DNA from 3 places in the Tepidibacter aestuarii genome. Region 2 is predicted to be linked to each of the others. Evidence: a T-box and tRNA genes for the amino acid it is inferred to sense, from the RefSeq annotation. Region 2 holds a T-box; the other regions hold tRNA genes.

Region 1 (5,661 bases), 1.2 Mb from region 2:
AGCTATTTCGGGGAGAACCAGCTATCTCCGAGCTCGATTGGAATTTCACCTCTACCCACAGCTCATCCCCGCACTTTTCAACGTGCGTGGGTTCGGACCTCCACGAAATTTTACTTTCGCTTCATCCTGGCCATGGGTAGGTCGCTCGGTTTCGGGTCTACGACAAGTAACTGAATCGCCCAGTTAAGACTCGCTTTCGCTACGGCTCCAGACCCTAAGTCCTTAACCTTGCTACTTATCGTAACTCGTTGGCCCGTTCTACAAAAAGTACGCGGTCACACTAAAAATGTGCTCCCACAGCTTGTAGGCATAGGGTTTCAGGTTCTATTTCACTCCCCTTCCGGGGTTCTTTTCACCTTTCCCTCACGGTACTATACGCTATCGGTCACCAAGAAGTATTTAGCCTTGGGGGGTGGTCCCCCCAGCTTCCCACAGGGTTTCACGTGTCCCGTGGTACTCTGGAGTATGCTCGAAAGTCTTCTTGTTTAATCTACAGGACTATTACCTTCTATGGTGGGTCTTTCCAAACCTCTTCGACTACAATACCTCTTTCTTGTGAGCATATCCGCAACCCCTATGAAGAAAACTTCATAGGTTTGGGCTCTTCCCCTTTCGCTCGCCGCTACTTAGGGAATCGATTTTTCTTTCTCTTCCTCGAGGTACTTAGATGTTTCAGTTCCCTCGGTTCCCCTCCTTAGACTATGTATTCATCTAAGGATACCTAGACATTACTCTAGGTGGGTTTCCCCATTCGGAAATCTCCGGATCAAAGATTGCTTGCATCTCCCCGAAGCTTATCGCAGCTTACCACGTCCTTCATCGGCTCTTGGTGCCAAGGCATCCGCCCTACGCCCTTAATAACTTAACCTAAATTTATTTAAATCTGTTCAATTTTCAAAGTACTAAGTAGTATATAAAATACTAAATGGTGGAGACGAGGAGAGTCGAACTCCTGACCCCTTGCTTGCAAGGCAAGTGCTCTCCCAACTGAGCTACGCCCCCATATTGTATTTTTAAGAGTTTTAATAAACTCTCAAAATTAAACAGTAGGTTATTTCTCCTTAGAAAGGAGGTGATCCAGCCGCACCTTCCGATACGGCTACCTTGTTACGACTTCACCCCAGTCATTGATTTCACCTTCGGCAGATTCCTCCTTACGGTTGGATATCTGACTTCGGGCGCCCCCAACTTCCGTGGTGTGACGGGCGGTGTGTACAAGACCCGGGAACGCATTCACCGCGACATTCTGATTCGCGATTACTAGTAACTCCAGCTTCATGCAGGCGAGTTTCAGCCTGCAATCCGAACTGAGACTAGCTTTAAGAGATTAGCTTGACCTCGCGGTTTCGCAACTCTCTGTACTAGCCATTGTAGCACGTGTGTAGCCCTAAGCATAAGGGGCATGATGATTTGACGTCATCCCCACCTTCCTCCGAGTTATCCTCGGCAGTCTCTCTAGAGTGCCCATCCAAAATGCTGGCAACTAAAGATAAGGGTTGCGCTCGTTGCGGGACTTAACCCAACATCTCACGACACGAGCTGACGACAACCATGCACCACCTGTCACCTCAGTCCCCGAAGGGAAAGCTTCGATTAAGAAGCGGTCTGAGGGATGTCAAGCTTAGGTAAGGTTCTTCGCGTTGCTTCGAATTAAACCACATGCTCCGCTACTTGTGCGGGTCCCCGTCAATTCCTTTGAGTTTCACTCTTGCGAGCGTACTCCCCAGGCGGAGTGCTTAATGCGTTAGCTGCGGCACCGAGGGGGGTAACCCCCGACACCTAGCACTCATCGTTTACGGCGTGGACTACCAGGGTATCTAATCCTGTTCGCTCCCCACGCTTTCGTGCCTCAGCGTCAGTTACAGTCCAGAGAGCCGCCTTCGCAACTGGTATTCCTCCTAATATCTACGCATTTCACCGCTACACTAGGAATTCTACTCTCCTCTCCTGCACTCAAGCCCTGCAGTTTCAAAAGCTTACTACGGTTGAGCCGTAGCCTTTCACTTCTGACTTACAAGGCCGCCTACGCACCCTTTACGCCCAGTAATTCCGGATAACGCTTGCCCCCTACGTATTACCGCGGCTGCTGGCACGTAGTTAGCCGGGGCTTCCTCCTAAGGTACCGTCATTATCTTCCCTTAGGACAGAGCTTTACGACCCGAAGGCCTTCATCGCTCACGCGGCGTTGCTGCATCAGGGTTTCCCCCATTGTGCAATATTCCCCACTGCTGCCTCCCGTAGGAGTCTGGACCGTGTCTCAGTTCCAGTGTGGCCGATCACCCTCTCAGGTCGGCTACCCATCGTCGCCTTGGTAAGCTTTTACCTCACCAACTAGCTAATGGGACGCGGGTCCATCCTATACCGCTAACGCTTTGACATTTCTAAGATGCCTTAAAAATGTGTTATCTCGTATTAGCATATCTTTCGATATGTTATCCGTGTGTATAGGGCAGGTTACCCACGCGTTACTCACCCGTCCGCCGCTAAGATTAAAAAGCAAGCTTTTTAATCTCCGCTCGACTTGCATGTGTTAGGCACGCCGCCAGCGTTCATCCTGAGCCAGGATCAAACTCTTAAATAAAAGTTTGTCAGTACTCAGTAAACTGACTTTATGTGTTGTTTCCGAAAATCACTGTTGTGATTTATTTATAACCTACTGTTTAATTTTCAAAGTTCATTTTGTGTTTCTTGTTTGCCTCGTTTTCGAGGACATGTAATAATATATCATCTTTCGACATATTCGTCAATACTTTTTTAAAAGTTTTTTTATAATGAGTAAGAATTTGTATTCCTATTTGAATTGCATATAAGTATAATTTCCGTTACGAATTTCAAAAAAATCTCTATATATAATCTTTCAAAGAAAGGCTTTTTTATCATTCACTCGAAATATACTATTAAACTCATCAATCATAATTAAAACTTTATAAAAAAAGATTACGTGGCTACGTCCTACTCTCCCAGGGGGCTGCCCCCCAAGTACCATCGGCGCTAAGGAGCTTAACTTCTGTGTTCGGAATGGGAACAGGTGTATCCTCCTTGCTATAATAACCACATAATCTTTTTAATTTTGGTGCCCAGAGGCGGAATCGAACCACCGACACGGGGATTTTCAGTCCCCTGCTCTACCGACTGAGCTATCTGGGCAAAAAAAAGTGGTGGGCCTTCAGGGACTCGAACCCCAGACCTACCGGTTATGAGCCGGGCGCTCTAACCAACTGAGCTAAAGGCCCACTTTTTTTGGTGGAGGGGACTGGATTCGAACCAGTGAAAGCGATGCTAACAGATTTACAGTCTGCCCCCTTTGGCCAACTCGGGAACCCCTCCATATTTTGGAGCTAGTGATAGGAATCGAACCTACAACCTGCTGATTACAAGTCAGCTGCTCTACCGTTGAGCCACACTAGCGTATATTATTTATTTTAAAAGTATTTTTTTGGCGACCTGGAAGGGACTCGAACCCTCGACCTCCAGCGTGACAGGCTGGCATTCTAACCAACTGAACTACCAGGCCAAATAATTGGTGGGCTCAACAGGGCTCGAACCTGTGACCCCCTGCTTGTAAGGCAGGTGCTCTCCCAGCTGAGCTATGAGCCCAATTATTAATGGTGACCCCTAGGGGAATCGAACCCCTGTTACCGCCGTGAAAGGGCGGTGTCTTAACCGCTTGACCAAGGGGCCATACTGGTTGCGGGAGCAGGACTTGAACCTACGACCTTCGGGTTATGAGCCCGACGAGCTGCCAACTGCTCCATCCCGCGTTATTGTGGTGCCGAGGACCGGAATCGAACCGGTACGATCTGTAAGGACCGCAGGATTTTAAGTCCTGTGCGTCTGCCAGTTCCGCCACCTCGGCATTTTTTTTGGCTCCAAGGGTGGGGCTCGAACCCACAGCCTATCGGTTAACAGCCGATTGCTCCACCATTGAGCTACCTTGGAACATACGTGGCTACGTCTTACTCTCCCAGGGGGCTGCCCCCCAAGTACCATCAGCGCTAAAGAGCTTAACTTCTGTGTTCGGAATGGGAACAGGTGTATCCTCTTTGCTATAATAACCACATATTGGAGCGGGTGAAGGGAGTCGAACCCTCGCAGCCGGCTTGGAAGGCCGGAACTCTACCACTGAGCTACACCCGCATATTAAGTATTAAGATTAATACTTTCAAAATTGACCAGATTTAAAATTTGGTTAAGTCCTCGATCTATTAGTATTCATCAGCTGAACTCATTACTGAGCTTACACCTTGAACCTATCAACCAGGTAGTCTTCCTGGGATCTTACTCATAAAGATGGGAAATCTTATCTTGAGGTTGGCTTCGCGCTTAGATGCTTTCAGCGCTTATCCATTCCATACATAGCTACCCAGCTATGCCACTGGCGTGACAACTGGTGCACCAGAGGTATGTCCATCCCGGTCCTCTCGTACTAAGGACAGCTCCTCTCAAATTTCCTACGCCTGCGACGGATAGGGACCGAACTGTCTCACGACGTTCTGAACCCAGCTCGCGTACCACTTTAATGGGCGAACAGCCCAACCCTTGGGACCTACTACAGCCCCAGGATGTGATGAGCCGACATCGAGGTGCCAAACCTCCCCGTCGATGTGGACTCTTGGGGGAGATAAGCCTGTTATCCCCAGGGTAGCTTTTATCCGTTGAGCGATGGCCCTTCCACGCGGAACCACCGGATCACTAAGCCCGACTTTCGTCCTTGCTCGACCTGTATGTCTTGCAATCAAGCTCCCTTTTGCCTTTGCACTCTTCGCACGATTTCCGACCGTGCTGAGGGAACCTTTGGGCGCCTCCGTTACATTTTGGGAGGCGACCGCCCCAGTCAAACTGTCCACCTGACAGTGTCCCAAGACCAGATTCATGGTCTATGGTTAGAATCTCAATATTACAAGGGTGGTATCCCAAGGATGACTCCACGAAAACTGGCGTTCTCGTATCTCAGTCTCCCACCTATCCTGTACATGTAATATCGAAATCCAATGCCAGGCTACAGTAAAGCTCCATGGGGTCTTTCCGTCCTGTCGCAGGTATCCGGCATCTTCACCGGAATTACAATTTCACCGAGTCTTTTGTTGAGACAGTGCCCAAATCGTTACGCCTTTCGTGCGGGTCGGAACTTACCCGACAAGGAATTTCGCTACCTTAGGACCGTTATAGTTACGGCCGCCGTTTACTGGGGCTTAAGTTCAATGCTTCGACTAATGTCTAACACATCCCCTTAACCTTCCAGCACCGGGCAGGCGTCAGCTCCTATACATCGTCTTTCGACTTAGCAGAAACCTATGTTTTTGGTAAACAGTCGCTTGGGCCTATTCTCTGCGGCCTCTTCGGGCATACACCCTAATGAGGCACCCCTTATCCCTAAGTTACGGGGTCATTTTGCCGAGTTCCTTAACAAAAGTTCTCTCGCTAGCCTTAGAATTCTCTTCTCACCCACCTGTGTCGGTTTGCGGTACGGGTACCTTTAATCTCAGTAGAGGCTTTTCTTGGCAGCATGAAATCGACTACTTCGCTACTTAAATTTCGCTCCCCATCACACCTCAGGATTGCACCGACGGATTTGCCTATCAATGCTCCCTTAATGCTTGGACCTACATATCCAATAGTAGGATAGCCTATCCTTCTGCGTCACCCCATTCTTCAAACGAT
Region 2 (5,661 bases):
ATTCTTTGAGGTCTAACAGTTATCTTTTGCTCTTTTACAGGAGCATTATAGTTTTCTACTATTCCCTTTAATACAGTTCCTGCATTTAACTGCTCTATTAATTGTGCCGCTCTATTTATTGCAGTTTCAACTAAATTAACATCTATTCCTTTTTCAAACTTAGCAGATGCTTCTGTTCTTAAGTTAAGCTTCTTAGAAGTTCTTCTTATGCTATCAGCATCAAAGTTAGCACTTTCAAGAAGTATAGTCTTAGTATTATCACTAACTTCTGAATTTGCACCACCCATAACTCCAGCTATTGCAACTGATTTTTCTCCATTAGTTATTAAAAGCATATTGCTATCTAATGTTCTTTCAACATCATCTAATGTTGTAAACTTTTCTTCATCTTCAGCACGTCTTACAACTATAGTTTCCCTTCCTAACTTTTCTAAATCAAAAGCATGAAGCGGTTGCCCAAGCTCTAACATAACATAGTTAGTAATATCAACTATATTATTAATAGGTCTAACACCAGCTTCTATAAGTCTTCTTTGCATCCAGTATGGAGAAGCCTCTATTTTAACATTTTTTATTATTCTAGTAGCATATCTTCTACATAAATCTTCTTCTTCAATCTTTATATTAAACTCAGCTACATCATCTGACTCTTTAACCTCTATATTAGGATATTTAAGTTCTTTTCCTATTGTAACAGCAGCCTCTCTTGCAATACCTAAAATAGATAAGCAGTCTGGTCTATTTGAAGTTATTTCAAATTCTATTAAAGCATCATTTATACCAAGTACTTCTTTAACATCTGCTCCTAATTCGTACTCTTCATCTAATACATATATTCCATCTCTTTTGCTTTCTTCAATCATACTAAAAGGAATTCCAAGTTCTTCACTTGAACACATCATACCTTGAGATAATTCTCCTCTTAGTTTTCCTTTTTTGATTTTTATTCCACCAGGAAGCTTTGCTCCAACTAATGCAACAGGAATTAAATCTCCCTCTTTTACATTTTTTGCTCCAGTTACTATTTGAATAACTTCTGATCCAATATCAACCTTTGTAACTATTAACTTATCAGCATTTGGATGCTTAGTTATTTCTAATATTTTACCAACTGCAACCTTTTCTATATCTGCTCCAAAATACTCAACCTTTTCAACCTTTGATCCAGTCATAGTCATTTTATCAGCAAATTCTTGTGTATTCATATCTATATCAACATAGTCTCTAAGCCATTTAACAGGTACTAACATATCAACACTCCCTTAAAATTGATTTAAAAATCTCATATCGTTTTCAAATAATAATCTTATATCATCTATCTCATACTTAAGCATTGCTATTCTATCTACACCCATACCAAAAGCAAATCCGCTGTATTTTTCAGGATCTATTCCACAGTTTCTAAGCACGTTTGGATGAACCATTCCAGCTCCAAGTATTTCTATCCAACCTTCACCTTTACATACTGAACAACCTTCACCTTTACACTTAAAACAAGTCACATCAACCTCTGCACTTGGCTCTGTAAATGGGAAGTTATGTGGTCTAAATTTAGTCTTAGTGCTATCTCCAAATAATTGTCTAACAAATTCATTAAGAGCACCTTTAAGTTCTGCCATTGTAACATGCTCACCTATTACAAGTCCCTCTATTTGATGGAACATTGGAGAATGAGTAGCATCTGGTGCATCAAATCTAAAACATCTTCCAGGTGCTATTATCTTAATAGGTGGTGTAGTTGATTTCATAGTTCTTATTTGAACTGGAGATGTTTGAGTTCTAAGAAGTAAGTTGTCATCTATATAGAATGTATCACTAGTATCTCTTGACGGATGGTTCTTAGGAGCATTTAATGCATCAAAGTTATTAAATACTGTCTCAATCTCAGGTCCCTGAGCAACCTTAAATCCCATACCTGTGAATATATATTTAACCTCATCTATTATTTGAGTTATAGGATGCTTCTTTCCTACCTTAAATTCTTTACCAGGCATAGTAACATCTAAAACCTCTTCTTGTAACTTTGCATTTTTCTCTATAGTCTTTATCTCTTCTTTTTTAGAAACTATAGCGTCTTCAATCTCAGATCTTACCTCATTTGCAACCTTACCAATAACAGGTCTTTCCTCTGCTGATAACTTACCCATTCCTTTTAATATGTCAGTTATCTCGCCCTTTTTACCTAAGTACTTAACTCTTAAGCTTTCAATTTCATCCATTTTAACACATTCATTGATCTGTGCTAGGGCACTGTCTTTTATGTTAATTAATTGATCTTTCACTTAATTCACCCTTTCCTACAATAATATTTAGATATAAAAAAAGCCCTTCAATCCCTGAAAGGGACGAAAGACTTATATTCCGCGGTACCACCCTAATAGTCTATTAAATAGACCACTCGAAAGACTTAACGCGTCCAACGTTAAAACCTACTGTTATTTCAGTTTTAAAGCTCCAGAGTGAACTTCTCTTGGTATCTTAGGGAATAATTTCAGCTTTATATTCCTCTCTGGTCTAAGATGGTTCAAAATACTCTCTCTTTCACAGCTTTTATGTATTAAACTTTATGTTGCATTATATCATATTTTCAGATAATTTACAATAAGTTTTTAATTTATATTTCTAATGCAAAATATGTCTATGAAAATACCGTTCATACAATAGATATTTTGAAGAAACTAAGCCTTCGTCTTATGAATAATACTAAAATTTGCGAACTCCCTCGGTCAGACACACAAATTTCTTAACGTATTATTCAACGACAAAAGCTAAGTTCCTTAGCAAAATATCTAAAGGCATTCTCTAACATTTTTATAGACATATTTTTTGATTTTCTTTTTATTTATAGAATTGCATTTCATCTCACTTTTAAAAAAAAGATTTAAGCATTAACTTTTAAAAATTTAGTCTAAATTTTCTAACCTATATCCAATTTTATATATAGTTTTTATTTCATCAAATAAATCTAGTTTTTTCCTTATCTTTTGAATATGCATATCGACAGTTCTCGTTTCTCCTAGGTAGTCAAATCCCCATACTCTTTCTAAAATTATTTCTCTAGTTAAAGACATTCCTTTATTTACAATTAAAAGCTTTAACAGTTCAAACTCTTTGCAAGCCAAATCAATAACCTTACCACTTTTCTTTACTACTCTTTCATCTAAAGAAATCTCTAGATCCTTCAATAATACATGATCGTTCTTTCTTCCATAACGTCTTAATACAGATTCAATTCTAGCTAAAAGTTCTATACATTCAAATGGCTTTACAATATAGTCATCTGCCCCTATTTTTAAGCCTTTTACTCTATCAGAAATTGAATTTTTAGCAGTTAAAAATATTACAGGCAAATTAGTATGCTTAATTCTTTCCATTACACCAAACCCATCAATTTCTGGAAGCATAACATCTAAAATTATTAAATCAAAGTTTTCTTTTTCTATATATTCTAAAGCATTTTTCCCATCATAGACCTGCTTAGTATCATAACCTACCATATTTAAATTCATCTGTATTAAATCTGAAATATCAGTATCATCTTCAACAATTAAAATTCTTTCCAATAGTATTAAGCACCTCTATTCTTATCTTAGTCCATATCCAATATGATTTACCTTTTTATTTGTAAAGTCAATATAAACCCATAGCATTTCATCTTTATGTTTAAATCCTACTGCACCACTTTCTTGATCATAATTTTTCCATCTATCTATTTTAGGTTCTTTTAAATCTTTTATATCACTCACGAATTTGTTTTTTTCTATAAAATCAAGTGCTATTTGCTTCATTTCTTCATCACTAATTTTTGAAGTTTTTTGATTTAAATCCGTATTATAAGCTCCTACTTCTCTTAACTCTCCTGTATTGGCATCTATATAAGCACTGTATCCAACCTGTTTATTTTTTTCTTCTCTTAACTTTAAATCTCTCCAATATATATTCCAACTTGCAGGTCTTATTGTTCCATCTGAAATTTCTATTTCTTTATATAAACTAATATCTTCTACTAACTTATCCTTGTCTACTTTTACATTAAAATACTTTTCAATTCCATCAAGTGCAATCTCTATTGCTTTTTCTTTTTTTATATTCACATTTGTATCATCACACTTATAAATAGGTGCAATATTACGACTAATTCTAGAAACTTTATCTATAGTCATATCTACATCAACAAATACATACTCCTCTTCATTATATAAAAATACAAATTTTCCGATACCCTTCCCATAAATCAACTTCAACTTTAATTTATTTATATCACCTACTAACTCATTATCTTTTACAAAATTGTATGCCTTTTGTTTTGCTTGTTTTATATCTATTATAGTTTTTCTATTTGTTATTCCTTTTGTATTTACTCCTACATAATTTTGTATTTCTAATAATTTTTTATTTTTGGCATCTATTAATATACTATAAGAATGATCTTTATTTTCTTCTTTATCCCATATAATACGCCAAGCTCCATTTGATTCTATTCCAAACATATAATCTCTAGTTTCTTCTGCATCTTTTATGAATTTAACCTCTTTTATTAACCTCTTTAATTCTTCTTCATCTTCTTTTATATCATAGCATCTTTTAAGATAAGTAACCGCTATATCCTTTGCTTCTTCTTTGCTAATCTTTGCCTCATTTTCATTATCATTTGTTTTTTCCACCATAACCTTATCTTTTTGAACAGAAGAAAAACTACTACATCCCCCCAATAACATTGATATACTTAAAATAATAGGTACTAATCTTTTAAATTTCATAACACAAATCCCCCTTAAATTGTATTTTCTTCACAACTCAATTTTAAAAATACAACTTATTGTAACTGTATCCAAATTGTAAAGAATTTGTAAACTTTAATCAAATATTATTTTTACAGATGTACCTATATTCAACTTGCTTTCTATTGATAATTTAGCTTTATGAATTTTTGCAATCTGCTCACAAATAGAAAGTCCAAGTCCTGCACTACCATTAGTTTTTTTTCTCGATTTATCAACCATATAAAAAGGTTCAAATACCTTTGTTAAATCTTCATCTTTTATTCCTATACCTTGATCACTTACTTCAATAACAGATTTTGAATTTTCATTTTTATATAATTTAATATTTATTTTACTATTTTCATAAGAAGCTTTTACTGCATTATCAATCAAATTAATTATTAAATTCTCAATTAAGTCTTTTTCCATTACAATTTCCATATCTTGTCCAGAAATAATTAATTCTATATTTTTATTTTGAAGTTTTGGTTTTAAAACTTCTTTTATATCCATTAGTATATTTTTAATATTTTCTTTTTTCATCACAAAATTTTCTCTTTTAAACACTATCAAATCCATCATTTTAGAAGAAAGACCTTCTAGTCTTTTTCCCTCTTTGAATATGCTATTCAATCCTTTCGAGAATGCATCTTCATTATATTTTGTATTTCTTAAAAAATCAGCATATCCAATAATAGAGGTTAATGGAGTTTTTATTTCATGTGTTAAATTATCTATAAAACTTTGTTTCTCATCTATATTTTTCTTTAACTGCTTCATTTTTTCCTCAATAACAGATGCCATCTTATTGAAATGATCTGATAAAATACCTATTTCATCATTAGATTTTATATTTACTCTTTCTGAAAAATTTCCATTTTCAATAATTTGTATAGAA
Region 3 (5,661 bases), 910 kb from region 2:
CCTAGGGGCCCTGTGGGTTACCGAAGACTATCAAACTCCGAATGCCTTTATCTTTTGCTTGGGAGTCAGACTGTGGGTGATAAGATTCATAGTCGAGAGGGAAACAGCCCAGACCGTCAGCTAAGGTCCCTAAATGTAAGTTAAGTGGTAAAGGATGTGGGATTGCACAGACAACCAGGATGTTGGCTTAGAAGCAGCCATTCATTCAAAGAGTGCGTAATAGCTCACTGGTCGAGTGATCCTGCGCCGAAAATTATCGGGGCTAAAACTTACTACCGAAGCTACGGCATTGACTTTGTCAATGGGTAGGGGAGCATTCACTGCGGGTTGAAGCTAGACCGGAAGGACTAGTGGACTGCAGTGAAGAGAGAATGTTGGCATGAGTAGCGAGACGTAGGTGAGAATCCTACGGGCCGAAAACCCAAGGTTTCCTGAGGAAGGTTCGTCCGCTCAGGGTTAGTCGGGACCTAAGCCGAGGCCGAAAGGCGTAGGTGATGGACAACAGGTTGAGATTCCTGTACTACCGATAATCGTTTGAAGAATGGGGTGACGCAGAAGGATAGGCTATCCTACTATTGGATATGTAGGTCCAAGCATTAAGGGAGCATTGATAGGCAAATCCGTCGGTGCAATCCTGAGGTGTGATGGGGAGCGAAATTTAAGTAGCGAAGTAGTCGATTTCATGCTGCCAAGAAAAGCCTCTACTGAGATTAAAGGTACCCGTACCGCAAACCGACACAGGTGGGTGAGAAGAGAATTCTAAGGCTAGCGAGAGAACTTTTGTTAAGGAACTCGGCAAAATGACCCCGTAACTTAGGGATAAGGGGTGCCTCATTAGGGTGTATGCCCGAAGAGGCCGCAGAGAATAGGCCCAAGCGACTGTTTACCAAAAACATAGGTTTCTGCTAAGTCGAAAGACGATGTATAGGAGCTGACGCCTGCCCGGTGCTGGAAGGTTAAGGGGATGTGTTAGACATTAGTCGAAGCATTGAACTTAAGCCCCAGTAAACGGCGGCCGTAACTATAACGGTCCTAAGGTAGCGAAATTCCTTGTCGGGTAAGTTCCGACCCGCACGAAAGGCGTAACGATTTGGGCACTGTCTCAACAAAAGACTCGGTGAAATTGTAATTCCGGTGAAGATGCCGGATACCTGCGACAGGACGGAAAGACCCCATGGAGCTTTACTGTAGCCTGGCATTGGATTTCGATATTACATGTACAGGATAGGTGGGAGACTGAGATACGAGAACGCCAGTTTTCGTGGAGTCATCCTTGGGATACCACCCTTGTAATATTGAGATTCTAACCATAGACCATGAATCTGGTCTTGGGACACTGTCAGGTGGACAGTTTGACTGGGGCGGTCGCCTCCCAAAATGTAACGGAGGCGCCCAAAGGTTCCCTCAGCACGGTCGGAAATCGTGCGAAGAGTGCAAAGGCAAAAGGGAGCTTGATTGCAAGACATACAGGTCGAGCAAGGACGAAAGTCGGGCTTAGTGATCCGGTGGTTCCGCGTGGAAGGGCCATCGCTCAACGGATAAAAGCTACCCTGGGGATAACAGGCTTATCTCCCCCAAGAGTCCACATCGACGGGGAGGTTTGGCACCTCGATGTCGGCTCATCACATCCTGGGGCTGTAGTAGGTCCCAAGGGTTGGGCTGTTCGCCCATTAAAGTGGTACGCGAGCTGGGTTCAGAACGTCGTGAGACAGTTCGGTCCCTATCCGTCGCAGGCGTAGGAAATTTGAGAGGAGCTGTCCTTAGTACGAGAGGACCGGGATGGACATACCTCTGGTGCACCAGTTGTCACGCCAGTGGCATAGCTGGGTAGCTATGTATGGAATGGATAAGCGCTGAAAGCATCTAAGCGCGAAGCCAACCTCAAGATAAGATTTCCCATCTTTATGAGTAAGATCCCAGGAAGACTACCTGGTTGATAGGTTCAAGGTGTAAGCTCAGTAATGAGTTCAGCTGATGAATACTAATAGATCGAGGACTTAACCAAATTTTAAATCTGGTCAATTTTGAAAGTATTAATTTTCAGCAAAAGTGTTGACAAGATAGACTTAAGATGATACAATACATCTTGTTCGACAAAAAAATATGTGGTTATTATAGCAAAGAGGATACACCTGTTCCCATTCCGAACACAGAAGTTAAGCTCTTTAGCGCTGATGGTACTTGGGGGGCAGCCCCCTGGGAGAGTAAGACGTAGCCACGTATGTTCCAAGGTAGCTCAATGGTGGAGCAATCGGCTGTTAACCGATAGGCTGTGGGTTCGAGCCCCACCCTTGGAGCCAAAAAAAAATGCCGAGGTGGCGGAACTGGCAGACGCACAGGACTTAAAATCCTGCGGTCCTTACAGATCGTACCGGTTCGATTCCGGTCCTCGGCACCACAATAACGCGGGATGGAGCAGTTGGCAGCTCGTCGGGCTCATAACCCGAAGGTCGTAGGTTCGAGTCCTGCTCCCGCAACCAGTATGGCCCCTTGGTCAAGCGGTTAAGACACCGCCCTTTCACGGCGGTAACAGGGGTTCGATTCCCCTAGGGGTCACCATTAATAATTGGGCTCATAGCTCAGCTGGGAGAGCACCTGCCTTACAAGCAGGGGGTCACAGGTTCGAGCCCTGTTGAGCCCACCAATTATTCGGCCTGGTAGTTCAGTTGGTTAGAATGCCAGCCTGTCACGCTGGAGGTCGAGGGTTCGAGTCCCTTCCAGGTCGCCAAATAATTAAATTGGGATATTTGAAAAAATAAAAAAGTGCTAGTGTGGCTCAACGGTAGAGCAGCTGACTTGTAATCAGCAGGTTGTAGGTTCGATTCCTATCACTAGCTCCAAAACATGGAGGGGTTCCCGAGTTGGCCAAAGGGGGCAGACTGTAAATCTGTTAGCATCGCTTTCACTGGTTCGAATCCAGTCCCCTCCACCAAATAAAATATGCGGGTGTAGCTCAGTGGTAGAGTTCCGGCCTTCCAAGCCGGCTGCGAGGGTTCGACTCCCTTCACCCGCTCCAAAATATGTGCCTGTAGCTCAGTTGGATAGAGCAGTGGCCTTCTAAGCCACGTGTCCGGGGTTCGAATCCCTGCAGGCACGCCATATACTGGGGATTCGCCAAGTCGGTAAGGCTCAGGATTTTGATTCCTGCATGCGTTGGTTCGAGTCCAGCATCCCCAGCCAATTTAATTTGACCCATTAGCTCAGTCGGTAGAGCACCTGACTTTTAATCAGGGTGTCCCGCGTTCGAGTCGCGGATGGGTCACCAAAAAAACGCGGAGGGGTGTCCGAGTGGCTTAAGGAGCTGGTCTTGAAAACCAGTGACTCCGAAAGGGGCCGTGGGTTCAAATCCCACCTCCTCCGCCAAAAACAACATAATTAAAATGGAGAAGTACTCAAGTGGCTGAAGAGGCTCCCCTGCTAAGGGAGTAGGTCTTTTACGGGGCGCGAGGGTTCAAATCCCTCCTTCTCCGCCATTTTATTTAAGTATCGAGGTGTAGCGCAGTTTGGTAGCGCACGTGGTTTGGGACCATGGGGCCGGGGGTTCGAGTCCCTCCACCTCGACCAAGTAAGGGCTTATAGCTCAGGTGGTTAGAGCGCACGCCTGATAAGCGTGAGGTCGCTGGTTCGAGTCCAGCTAAGCCCACCATATATACAATAAAGTGGGCCTTTAGCTCAGTTGGTTAGAGCGCCCGGCTCATAACCGGTAGGTCTGGGGTTCGAGTCCCTGAAGGCCCACCACTTTATAGGGGTGTAGTTCAGTTGGTAGAACGACGGTCTCCAAAACCGTATGTCGTGGGTTCAAGTCCTGTCACCCCTGCCAAAACTTTTTATTTAAATATCGAGGTGTAGCGCAGTTTGGTAGCGCACGTGGTTTGGGACCATGGGGCCGGGGGTTCGAGTCCCTCCACCTCGACCAAGTAAGGGCTTATAGCTCAGGTGGTTAGAGCGCACGCCTGATAAGCGTGAGGTCGCTGGTTCGAGTCCAGCTAAGCCCACCATATATATAATAAAGTGGGCCTTTAGCTCAGTTGGTTAGAGCGCCCGGCTCATAACCGGTAGGTCTGGGGTTCGAGTCCCTGAAGGCCCACCACTTTATGCCCAGATAGCTCAGTCGGTAGAGCAGGGGACTGAAAATCCCCGTGTCGGTGGTTCGATTCCGCCTCTGGGCACCATGAATTAGTGTGGCGGCATAGCTCAGTTGGCTAGAGCGTTCGGTTCATACCCGAAAGGTCACTAGTTCGAATCTAGTTGCCGCTACCAAGTGAACCTTGAAAATTAAACAGTAGGTTATAAATAAATCACAACAGTGATTTTCGGAAACAACACATAAAGTCAGTTTACTGAGTACTGACAAACTTTTATTTAAGAGTTTGATCCTGGCTCAGGATGAACGCTGGCGGCGTGCCTAACACATGCAAGTCGAGCGGAGATTAAAAAGCTTGCTTTTTAATCTTAGCGGCGGACGGGTGAGTAACGCGTGGGTAACCTGCCCTATACACACGGATAACATATCGAAAGATATGCTAATACGAGATAACACATTTTTAAGGCATCTTAGAAATGTCAAAGCGTTAGCGGTATAGGATGGACCCGCGTCCCATTAGCTAGTTGGTGAGGTAAAAGCTTACCAAGGCGACGATGGGTAGCCGACCTGAGAGGGTGATCGGCCACACTGGAACTGAGACACGGTCCAGACTCCTACGGGAGGCAGCAGTGGGGAATATTGCACAATGGGGGAAACCCTGATGCAGCAACGCCGCGTGAGCGATGAAGGCCTTCGGGTCGTAAAGCTCTGTCCTAAGGGAAGATAATGACGGTACCTTAGGAGGAAGCCCCGGCTAACTACGTGCCAGCAGCCGCGGTAATACGTAGGGGGCAAGCGTTATCCGGAATTACTGGGCGTAAAGGGTGCGTAGGCGGCCTTGTAAGTCAGAAGTGAAAGGCTACGGCTCAACCGTAGTAAGCTTTTGAAACTGCAGGGCTTGAGTGCAGGAGAGGAGAGTAGAATTCCTAGTGTAGCGGTGAAATGCGTAGATATTAGGAGGAATACCAGTTGCGAAGGCGGCTCTCTGGACTGTAACTGACGCTGAGGCACGAAAGCGTGGGGAGCGAACAGGATTAGATACCCTGGTAGTCCACGCCGTAAACGATGAGTGCTAGGTGTCGGGGGTTACCCCCCTCGGTGCCGCAGCTAACGCATTAAGCACTCCGCCTGGGGAGTACGCTCGCAAGAGTGAAACTCAAAGGAATTGACGGGGACCCGCACAAGTAGCGGAGCATGTGGTTTAATTCGAAGCAACGCGAAGAACCTTACCTAAGCTTGACATCCCTCAGACCGCTTCTTAATCGAAGCTTTCCCTTCGGGGACTGAGGTGACAGGTGGTGCATGGTTGTCGTCAGCTCGTGTCGTGAGATGTTGGGTTAAGTCCCGCAACGAGCGCAACCCTTATCTTTAGTTGCCAGCATTTTGGATGGGCACTCTAGAGAGACTGCCGAGGATAACTCGGAGGAAGGTGGGGATGACGTCAAATCATCATGCCCCTTATGCTTAGGGCTACACACGTGCTACAATGGCTAGTACAGAGAGTTGCGAAACCGCGAGGTCAAGCTAATCTCTTAAAGCTAGTCTCAGTTCGGATTGCAGGCTGAAACTCGCCTGCA

Evidence for each region. A T-box is a leader RNA that pairs with one kind of tRNA and senses whether it is charged. The one in region 2 lies ahead of pheS (phenylalanine--tRNA ligase subunit alpha), so its partner is inferred to be a tRNA-Phe.
Region 1: it encodes a tRNA-Phe, which carries the amino acid that the T-box ahead of pheS (phenylalanine--tRNA ligase subunit alpha) is inferred to sense. The anticodon was not compared.
Region 3: it encodes a tRNA-Phe, which carries the amino acid that the T-box ahead of pheS (phenylalanine--tRNA ligase subunit alpha) is inferred to sense. The anticodon was not compared.

Annotation. Positions count from the first base shown of each region.
Region 1 is NZ_OW235315.1:3,097,231-3,102,891, forward strand. Features, by position in the region: rRNA gene M2214_RS15050 (23S ribosomal RNA) at 1-868, opposite strand, end outside; tRNA gene M2214_RS15055 (tRNA-Ala) at 927-1,002, opposite strand; rRNA gene M2214_RS15060 (16S ribosomal RNA) at 1,066-2,581, opposite strand; rRNA gene rrf (5S ribosomal RNA) at 2,940-3,056, opposite strand; tRNA gene M2214_RS15070 (tRNA-Phe) at 3,072-3,147, opposite strand; tRNA gene M2214_RS15075 (tRNA-Ile) at 3,157-3,233, opposite strand; tRNA gene M2214_RS15080 (tRNA-Tyr) at 3,242-3,327, opposite strand; tRNA gene M2214_RS15085 (tRNA-Thr) at 3,334-3,408, opposite strand; tRNA gene M2214_RS15090 (tRNA-Asp) at 3,438-3,514, opposite strand; tRNA gene M2214_RS15095 (tRNA-Val) at 3,522-3,597, opposite strand; tRNA gene M2214_RS15100 (tRNA-Glu) at 3,607-3,681, opposite strand; tRNA gene M2214_RS15105 (tRNA-Met) at 3,686-3,761, opposite strand; tRNA gene M2214_RS15110 (tRNA-Leu) at 3,768-3,856, opposite strand; tRNA gene M2214_RS15115 (tRNA-Asn) at 3,865-3,939, opposite strand; rRNA gene rrf (5S ribosomal RNA) at 3,944-4,060, opposite strand; tRNA gene M2214_RS15125 (tRNA-Gly) at 4,064-4,137, opposite strand; rRNA gene M2214_RS15130 (23S ribosomal RNA) at 4,186-5,661, opposite strand, start outside.
Region 2 is NZ_OW235315.1:645,594-651,254, reverse strand. Features, by position in the region: gene pheT (phenylalanine--tRNA ligase subunit beta) at 1-1,250, opposite strand, end outside; gene pheS (phenylalanine--tRNA ligase subunit alpha) at 1,263-2,282, opposite strand; T-box leader at 2,339-2,554, opposite strand; gene M2214_RS03100 (response regulator transcription factor) at 2,904-3,563, opposite strand; gene M2214_RS03095 (YcdB/YcdC domain-containing protein) at 3,585-4,760, opposite strand; gene M2214_RS03090 (HAMP domain-containing sensor histidine kinase) at 4,857-5,661, opposite strand, start outside.
Region 3 is NZ_OW235315.1:3,366,668-3,372,328, reverse strand. Features, by position in the region: rRNA gene M2214_RS16375 (23S ribosomal RNA) at 1-2,005, shown strand, start outside; rRNA gene rrf (5S ribosomal RNA) at 2,105-2,221, shown strand; tRNA gene M2214_RS16365 (tRNA-Asn) at 2,226-2,300, shown strand; tRNA gene M2214_RS16360 (tRNA-Leu) at 2,310-2,398, shown strand; tRNA gene M2214_RS16355 (tRNA-Met) at 2,405-2,480, shown strand; tRNA gene M2214_RS16350 (tRNA-Glu) at 2,485-2,559, shown strand; tRNA gene M2214_RS16345 (tRNA-Val) at 2,569-2,644, shown strand; tRNA gene M2214_RS16340 (tRNA-Asp) at 2,652-2,728, shown strand; tRNA gene M2214_RS16335 (tRNA-Thr) at 2,766-2,840, shown strand; tRNA gene M2214_RS16330 (tRNA-Tyr) at 2,847-2,932, shown strand; tRNA gene M2214_RS16325 (tRNA-Gly) at 2,943-3,016, shown strand; tRNA gene M2214_RS16320 (tRNA-Arg) at 3,023-3,099, shown strand; tRNA gene M2214_RS16315 (tRNA-Gln) at 3,105-3,180, shown strand; tRNA gene M2214_RS16310 (tRNA-Lys) at 3,190-3,265, shown strand; tRNA gene M2214_RS16305 (tRNA-Ser) at 3,275-3,363, shown strand; tRNA gene M2214_RS16300 (tRNA-Ser) at 3,383-3,473, shown strand; tRNA gene M2214_RS16295 (tRNA-Pro) at 3,488-3,564, shown strand; tRNA gene M2214_RS16290 (tRNA-Ile) at 3,570-3,646, shown strand; tRNA gene M2214_RS16285 (tRNA-Ile) at 3,662-3,738, shown strand; tRNA gene M2214_RS16280 (tRNA-Trp) at 3,745-3,820, shown strand; tRNA gene M2214_RS16275 (tRNA-Pro) at 3,840-3,916, shown strand; tRNA gene M2214_RS16270 (tRNA-Ile) at 3,922-3,998, shown strand; tRNA gene M2214_RS16265 (tRNA-Ile) at 4,014-4,090, shown strand; tRNA gene M2214_RS16260 (tRNA-Phe) at 4,097-4,172, shown strand; tRNA gene M2214_RS16255 (tRNA-Met) at 4,184-4,260, shown strand; rRNA gene M2214_RS16250 (16S ribosomal RNA) at 4,359-5,661, shown strand, end outside.